Regions from separate parts of the Micromonospora craniellae genome, predicted to be linked through region 2. Evidence: riboswitches for the same ligand, from Rfam matches in the RefSeq annotation. Region 2 holds a riboswitch; the other holds the start of a gene.
What was found. Region 2 has a riboswitch for cobalamin ahead of ID554_RS00650 (hypothetical protein). Riboswitches for the same ligand answer to the same signal wherever they lie in the genome.
Positions count from the first base shown of each region.

Region 1: linked by a shared signal. The riboswitch ahead of ID554_RS30040 (ribonucleoside-diphosphate reductase subunit alpha) and the one ahead of ID554_RS00650 (hypothetical protein) in region 2 are both predicted to bind cobalamin.

Region 1 covers NZ_CP061725.1:6,590,787-6,595,199, reverse strand. Annotated here, with positions in the region: gene ID554_RS30045 (non-ribosomal peptide synthetase/type I polyketide synthase) at 1-1,442, opposite strand, end outside; cobalamin riboswitch at 1,564-1,770, shown strand; gene ID554_RS30040 (ribonucleoside-diphosphate reductase subunit alpha) at 1,908-4,283, shown strand; gene ID554_RS30035 (ribonucleotide-diphosphate reductase subunit beta) at 4,274-4,413, shown strand, end outside.
Region 2 covers NZ_CP061725.1:144,143-148,555, forward strand. Annotated here, with positions in the region: gene ID554_RS00640 (amidohydrolase) at 1-1,233, shown strand, start outside; gene ID554_RS00645 (GNAT family N-acetyltransferase) at 1,224-1,850, shown strand; cobalamin riboswitch at 1,926-2,142, shown strand; gene ID554_RS00650 (hypothetical protein) at 2,545-2,847, shown strand; gene ID554_RS00655 (MerR family transcriptional regulator) at 2,969-3,892, shown strand; gene ID554_RS00660 (glycine hydroxymethyltransferase) at 3,973-4,413, opposite strand, start outside.

The sequences.
Region 1 (4,413 bases), 390 kb from region 2:
ACCACGATCCGCTCGCCGCCGGTGTCCGGGTCGGTGCAGCCGACCACCGCGGTCACCGTGGCCGGCAGCCCGACGGTCGCGGCGGCCACCGCCTCCAGGTCGGGGGCGTGGAACGTCCGGCCGTTGACGAAGATCACGTCTTTCGCGCGGCCGGTGACGCAGAGCCGGCCGGCGTGCCGGAAACCCAGGTCACCGGTGCGCAGCCAGCCGTCCACGAAGGTCTCCCGGCTGGCCTGCGAATCCCGGTGGTAGCCGCGCGCCACGTTCGGGCCGCGTACCTCGATCAGGCCCACCCGGTCCTCGGGCAGTGGCCGGTGCCGTTCGTCGACGATGCGGACCTCGCAGCCGGGCACCGGGTACCCCAGGTCCATCAGCTCCACGGCGTGGGTACCCGGCCCGGTGGGCACCGCGCGGCCCTGGCTCAGCGCGGCCCGGTCCAGCACCAGCGGCGCGGCGACCTCCCCCGGCGGCGGGAAGGTCACCGCGAGGGTCGCCTCCGCCAGCCCGTACACCGGTCGCAGGGCGGACGGGGCGAGCGCGGCCGGGCGGACGTGCGCCAGGAACGCCCGCCATACGGTCGGGGAGATCGGCTCCGCGCCCACCACCACGCACCGGACCCGGCTCAGGTCCAGCGTGGCGAGGAGGTCCGCCGGCACCCGGCGGACGGCCAGCGCAAGCGCGAAGTTCGCCGCCGACAGCAGGGTCGCGCGGTGCCGGTGAGCGGTGGTGAACCACAGCGCCGGGCGCTTGGCGAACGCCAGCGGGGGGACGCGGACCTGCTTGCACCCGATGGCGAGCGGGGTCAGGTGGGTGCCGATCAACCCCATGTCGTGGAAGAACGGCATCCAGGTGACCAGCACGTCGTCCGGCCCGGCGCCGCTGGCCAGCCGGGCCTGCTCCACATTGGCCAGGACGTTGGCGTGGGTCAACTCCACCCCGCGCGGCGCGCCCGTGCTGCCGGAGGAGAACTGCAGGAACGCCACGTCGGTCGGTGCGGCGGCGAACAACTCCTCCGGCGGGGTGCCGGTACGCAGGTCCGCCAGCCGCAGCACCGGGCCCGCCAGCCCGTCGGCCACAGCTTCGGTGGTGTCGTCCACCACGGTCACCGCGTCGGTGAGCAGCGCGCGGACCGCCCGTACCCGGGCCGGCTCGGGCGGCAGCGGCACCGGGACCAACCCGGCGGCGAGCGCCCCCCAGAACAGCGGCTGGAAGTCGTCCCCGGCGTCGGCGAGCAGGAGCACCGGGGTGCCTGGGACCACCCCCGCTGCCCGGTAGCCGCCCGCGATTCGCAGCGAATCGTCCCGCAGTTGCCGGAAGGTGACCGTCCGTTCGGCGCCGTCGTCGCGGACGTGCACCACGACCTGGTCGGGTGTCCGGTTCGCGGCGTGGACGAGGATGTCGAGCAGTGCCCGTCGGTCGCCGGGTCCGGCCGCAGTCTGCACGCGACGATGCTAGTGGGCATGATCGAGTACCCGGCCGGGCGGTCGGCGGGGTGAACTACATCCGGCACACGACACGCCCGGCACAGCATCTGGTGTTGCCATCTCCGCACCGCACCCATATATGGTGTGCCCTGTAGCTGGTTCGGCCGCCGCTCCACGACGGTCGAGGCAAGAGGGAACTCGGTGGGAATCCGGGACTGCCCCGCAGCGGTGAGTGGGAACGACCGCCGTCATACGCACTGGACCCGCCAGGTCTGGGAAGCGACGGCCAGTAGGCGCGAGCACCAGGCCCACGAGTCCGAAGACCTGCCAGCGTGCCGCACGCGACGTGTGCGGCGGTCGAAGGCCGCGCGGGACAGCCGACGCCATGGGCTGGTCAGTCACGGCAGGAGTGCCGTCGGGTGACCGGCGGCGTCCTCCCGCGCGGACCCGACGATCTCGGGGACAGGCGTGAGGAGGGGGAACATGACGGTGACCCAGGAGCAGGCGGGGCCGGAGCAGCGCCGGCACGTCATGCAGGTCCGCAAGCGGAACGGCGACACCGAGCCGGTGGACGTCAACAAGATCGTCAAGGCGGTGGAGCGGTGGGTCGCCGACCTGGACGAGATCGACCCGCTGAGGGTGGCCACCAAGACCATCAGCGGGTTGTACGACGGCGCGACCACCGCCGAGATGGACAAGCTGTCGATCCAGACCGCGGCCGAACTGATCGGTGAGGAGCCGCAGTACTCGAAGCTGGCGGCCCGGCTGCTGGCCGCGTACGTCGACAAGGAGGTCCGTGGGCAGCAGGTTGCCAGCTTCAGTCAGTCCATCCGGTACGCGCACGGACTGGGCCTGATCGGCGACGATACCGCCGCGTTCGTGGCCCGCAACGCGCGCAAGCTGGACGACGCGATCGACCCGGCGGGGGACCTGCGCTTCGAGTACTTCGGTCTGCGGACGGTCGCCGACCGGTACCTGCTGCGGCACCCGCAGACCCGGCTCGTGGTGGAGACGCCGCAGTACTGGCTGTTGCGGGTCGCCTGCGGCCTGTCCCAGACGCCCGGCGAGGCGATCGGCTTCTACCGGCTGATGTCCAGCCTGGCCTACCTGCCGAGTTCGCCGACGCTGTTCAACTCCGGCACCCGGCACACCCAGATGTCCTCGTGCTTCCTGGTCGACTCGCCCCGCGACGAACTCGATTCCATCTACGAGCGCTACCACCAGGTCGCGAAGCTGTCCAAGTTCTCCGGTGGCATCGGGATCTCCTGGTCCCGGGTACGCGGTCGGGGAGCGTTGATCCGGGGCACCAACGGCAGGTCGAACGGCATCGTGCCGTTCCTCAAGACGCTGGACGCCGGGGTGGCCGCGGTCAACCAGGGCGGCCGCCGCAAGGGCGCGGCCTGCGTCTATCTCGAACCGTGGCACCCGGACATCGAGGAGTTCCTCGAACTGCGGGACAACACCGGCGAGGAGTCCCGGCGGACGCACAACCTGAACCTCGCCAACTGGATCCCGGACGAGTTCATGCGGCGGGTCGAGGCGGACGGCGACTGGTCGCTCGTCGACCCGTCGGACGCGCCCGAACTGCCCGACCTGTTCGGCGAGGCGTTCAACGAGGCGTACCGCGCGGCGGAGAAGAAGGCGGTCAAGACCGTCAAGGCCCGCGACCTGTACGGGCGGATGATGCGGACGCTCGCGCAGACCGGCAACGGGTGGATGACGTTCAAGGACGCCTCGAACCGGCTGTCCAACCAGACCGGCGCACCGGGCAACACGATCCATCTGTCGAACCTGTGCACCGAGATCCTGGAGGTCAACGACGATGCCGAGACCGCGGTGTGCAACCTCGGGTCGGTCAACCTGGGCGCGCACGTCACCGCGGACGGCGTCGACTGGGAACGGCTGCGGGCGACGGTGCGTACCGCCGTGGTGTTCCTCGACCGGGTGATCGACATCAACTACTACCCGGCCGAGCAGGCGGCGGCGTCGAACCCGCGCTGGCGTCCGGTCGGGCTCGGGCTGATGGGTCTGCAGGACGCGTTCTTCACGCTGCGCCTGCCGTTCGACTCCCCGGCCGCCCGGGAGTTGTCGACCCGGGTGCAGGAGGAGATCTTCCTGACCGCGTTGGAGACGTCGGCCGGGCTCGCCGAGCGGTTCGGCCCGCATCCCGCGTACGCCGAGACCCGGGCCGCCCGGGGCGAGCTGCACCCGGACCTGTGGGGTGCCGAGGTCGGTCAGGCCGGGCGGTGGGCCGCGCTGCGCGAGACGATCGGCCGGCACGGCCTGCGGAACTCGCTGCTGGTCGCGATCGCACCGACCGCCACCATCGCCTCGATCGCCGGCTGCTACGAGTGCATCGAGCCGCAGGTGTCCAACCTGTTCAAGCGCGAGACGATGTCCGGTGAGTTCCTCCAGATCAACACCTATCTGGTACGCGAGCTGAAGGCGCGCGGGCTGTGGACGGCCCCGGTCCGGGAGCAGATCAAGCGCGCCGAGGGTTCCGTGCAGGGCGTCGCGGAGATTCCTGCGGACGTCCGCGAGCTGTTCCGTACCGCGTGGGAGCTGCCGCAGCGGGCGCTGATCGACCTGGCGGCCGCCCGTGCCCCCTTCATCGACCAGTCGCAGTCGCTGAACCTGTTCCTGAGCGCGCCGACCATCGGCAAGCTCTCCTCGATGTACCTCTATGCCTGGAAGTCCGGGCTGAAGACCACCTACTACCTGCGGTCGCGTCCCGCGACCCGCATCCAGCAGGCCACCGTCGCCGTCACCCCTGGTGTGAAGCCGGTGGTCGCGGTGAGCGACGACGAGGCGCTGGCCTGCTCCCTGGAGAATCCCGAGAGCTGCGAGGCATGCCAGTGACCACCGTTTCCGAATCCAGCACCAGCGCCAGCGCGGGGCAGCGGCAGATGCTGCTCGATCCCGGCATGGATCTGACCCTGCGGCCGATGCGCTATCCGCAGTTCTTCGACCGGTTCAAGGATGCGATCAA
Region 2 (4,413 bases):
GACCATCACGTGCTCCTCAAGCACGTGTCCGGACACATGTGCGTGGTCAACTCCCGGGTACTGCACCACCTCGACCTGCACGAACGACCACGAGATGTCCCCGGCGGAAGCGTGGTCACCGACCGTGCCGGCCGCCCCACCGGCCTGCTTCAGGAACAGGCGCAGAACTTGGCCCACGAACTGGTCCTGCCCTACCCCGTCGAGGCGTTGACCGCCGCCATCGACCGGGCCGGCCGGCAGTACCTGCGCGAGGGCATCACCAGCGTGGTCGAGGCCGGCATCGGCGGCGGCTGGATCGGCAAGAGCCCCATCGAGTTGGCCGCCTACCAGAACGCCCGCGAGCAGGACCGGCTACACGTACGGACCGAACTCATGGTCACCGCCGACGCGCTTCACCCGCTCAGCGGCCACCCGCAGGACGACATCAGTTTCGGCCTGGACCTCGGCATCCGCACCGGCTTCGGCGACGACTTCCTCCGCCTGGGCCCGATGAAGATCTTCCTCGACGGCTCCCTGATCGGGCGCACCGCAGCCCTGACCCGACCCTACGCCGACCGACCCGGCCAGACCGGATACCTGCAGCAGGACCCGGCTCGACTGCGCGCGACGATCCTGGCCGCACACGCCAGCGGTTGGCAGGTCGCCGCCCACGCCATCGGCGACGCGGCCATCGACCTTGCCCTGGACATCTACAGCGAGGCGCGACGCCGGCATCCCCGCCCGGACACACGCCACCGGATCGAACACTTCGGAGTGGCCCGACCAGACCAGGTCCACCGCGCTGCCGCGCTCGGGGTACTGCCGGTACCGCAGGCACGGTTCGTGACCGAGATCGGCGACGGGATGCGCACCGCGCTCGGCGCCGACCGGGTGCCCTGGGCCTACCGGCTGCGGTCCCTACTCGACGCGGGCATGATCCTGCCCGGCAGTTCCGACCGTCCAGTGGTCACCGGCGCACCGCTGCTCGGCATCCAGTCGATGGTCACCCGCCGTACCGCATCGGGAGCACCGTTCACACCCGAGGAGGAGATCACGGTCCGGCAGGCGCTGCGCGCCTACACCCTCGGCTCCGCGTACGCGTCCCGCCAGGAGCACCGCACCGGATCGCTGACCGTCGGCAAACTCGCCGACTTGACCGTCCTCGGCGACGACCTCACGGCCGTCGCGCCAGACCGGATCGCGGACATCCCGGTCCTCCGCACGATGATCGGTGGCACGTTCCGATGGACCTGATACCGGCCGACACCCGCGACAGCGCCATGCTCGGCGACGTCGAAGCCCTGTACGTCAGCAGCTTCCCGGACGGGCTGCGGGCACCGTTCAGCGACCTTTTCCAGGATGACGTGACCGTGGCGGTCATCGACGGTGCCGTGGCCGGGCTCGCCGTCTCCCGCGACCTCGCCGACACGCCGTGGGTGTTCCTGCGCTACTTCGCCGTCGCGACGCGCGGTCGTGGACTCGGCACGGTGCTATGGCGGCAGCTGTGCCACCGTTGGGCGGCACAGCACCGCAGCCGAGTCCTGCTGGACGTCGAAGATCCCGACGAGGCGGATATCGACCGTGACGAGCAGACACTGCGTCGGCGGCGCATCAGCTTCTACGAACGGCTGGGGGTCCAGGTGCTGCCGATTCGGGACTACGCGCCACCACACCAGGCGGCAACACACCGGCTGCGGCTGCTTGCCGCCGGCACCCACGCGGCATCGACGGCGCCCCTGCCCGCAGCGCACCTTCAGGACATCGTTCTGGCCGTGTACCGACACCGGTACGGTCTGCCGGCCGACCACCCGGCGGTGCATCGCACGTTGCGCTCCAGCGGTCTGCTCGACCCTGAACGTCCGCAGGTCTAGCACGCCACAGCCGGGCGCACCGTCCACGACAGCAACGGCTTGCCCGTGCCCGCCGGACCGAGGGCTCTGACGCGATATCCTTGCTTCGCAGCCGGTCCGCTGCGGCATCCAGTCGTAGTGGCGCAAGAGGGAACCCGGTGTGAGTCCGGGACTGCCCCGCAGCGGTGAGTGGGAACGACCGCCGTCGAAGACACTGGACCCATCCGGGTCTGGGAAGTGACGGTCACTAGGAAGCCCGGAATATCCGGCCACGACCACGAGTCCGAAGACCTGCCCGCTGTCCACCTGCACGAGGCATGTGGCGAGCTCGGTGACCTTCGAGGGCGGGTCGACCATCAGCGACAGCACGTCACCCTGTGCTGCGCTCGATCGCACCCTCTCCGTGGCCGAGTCTTCACGGCCGGAAGGAGACAGAGGTGCGCGCGTCATCGATTAGAGAGCACCCCATGCCGACCGGCATCGGCCAGCCTCACCATCTGCGGATCACACTCAGGAGCAAGCCTCGTAAGGGCCGCACCCGAGCACGCTGCACGGATCGCCTCGACGTCAACCTGTGTGCTCCCCCGTTCTGGTGGAAACACACACCCGGCCCGGCGGCCCCATCATGCGAGGGGGCACTGCGAGCCTTCCCTGCGGAGACCCGGAACACGTGCCGGCCGACCACCCCTGTCCCGCACCACGAGCGGAGCACCCCATGAGCAAGCCGCTGCGGCCCCGACGCACGACCATCAACGGCGAAGACCTCGTCGTCCTACCGGTCGCCGACTACGAACGTCTCGCCACCGCGCGCCGGCAACTCGGGGCACGCGAGGCCCGGCTCCGTGGCCTGACCGACCAGGTGCGAGCCCTGACCGAACTGCTCGCCGCGATCCAGCAGGTCCTCGCCGAAGCACCGGCCTGCTGCGACACACGACGCGATGTCGACAGCCACATCAACGACCTGATGTGCGCCCGCCGACTCCCGCGACCAGCGTCCGCACCCGAGACGAGACCATGAGTCACCGCCACCTCCGGGAGACCTCCGCTACCGCAACGATCACGGCACCGTCCTCTGCGGGGGTGTGGTCGGTGTGCACGCCGCAGGGACGCCGATGAGCGACGACCAGCCACATCGCCTCATGCCATCCATCGACCGCCACCACCCGGTGCCTGACGACTGTCGAACTTCGACCGAATCGTCGCTGCCCGCCGGCGCACTCGCCCGCCGGCTCGGTGTGGCCCCCACGACGCTGCGGTCCTGGCACCAACGGTACGGGCTGGGCCCCAGCGGTCACCAAGCCGGCCGACATCGCCGTTACACGCCGCAGGACGTGGCCGTGCTCACGGTGATGGCCCAGCTGACCGCGCGTGGCCTGTCCGCGGCAGAAGCCGCCCTACAAGCCCGCCGACAGGCGACCCTGCAGCCCGTCGACCACCCTGCCGTCAGCCACCACACCCAGTCCGCCGCCCGTGGCATCGCCCGCGCCGCTCGCCGCATGGACGTGCTGACCCTACGGGAAACGCTGACCGCTGCAGTCGCCGCACAGGGTGTGGTGCACACCTGGCACACCCTGGCCGGCCCCGCGTTCATCCTGATCAGCCGAGCCCGATACAGCGAGGCACGTCGCGCGTCCACCCGCCGGGTGCTGGCCCGATGTCTGAGCGAGGTGTTCGCCACCGTGCCGCGGCCATGCTCCGGATCGTCCGTGCAGGTCCTGCTGATCGCCATCGACGAGCACCGCGACTGCGTGGCACTGGACGCCGTGGCCGCCGCGCTCGCCGAGGACAGGATCGCCTCGGTACACCTGGGTGCCGGGCTGCGACCCGCCGCGCTCGCCGACGCGGTCGGCCGTAGCCGACCCACCGTCGTCGTGGTGTGGAGTCACGGGCGGCATTGCCGCGGGCCGGAGATTCTCCGGACGCTCGCTGACGTGTCGGGCTGGCGGCCCACGGTCGTGATCGCCGGCAAGGGGTGGGCGCCCCAGGGCACACCGGCCGTGGGGATGGTGGGTCCGTGCCGCGACCTCGCCGACACGGTGACAGCCGTCGCAGGTCTGATTTGAGACGGCGCGGGCCGGATCTCGGGAGGAGTCGACGTTCGGGTGGCACGCACGCGAGGTGGTGCCACCCGGACCGTTTCCGCTCAGGCGAGGTTGACGCCCGGATAGAGCGGAAATGCCGCGAGCAACTCGGTCGCCTGTTTGCTGACCCGGTCGGCCAGGGCCGGGTCGATCTGGTACTTCGCCTTGGAGCCCTCGGTCGGCGTGGTGCCGGTGAGCACGGTGTGGATCAGGTCGGCGATCTGGTCCATCTCACCGACTCCGAGGCCGCGGCTGGTCAGGGCCGGGGTGCCGATACGGATGCCCGAGGTGTACCAGGCGCCGTTGGGGTCCCGGGGAATGGCGTTGCGGTTGGTCACCACCCCACTGTCCAGAAGGGCCTGCTCGGCCTGGCGGCCGGTCAGACCGAACGGATGCACGTCGATCAGCACGAGATGGTTGTCGGTACCGTCGCTGACCAGACGGACGCCGCGCCGCATCAGCCCGTCGGCGAGCGCCTGACTGTTGTCGACGACCTGCTGGGC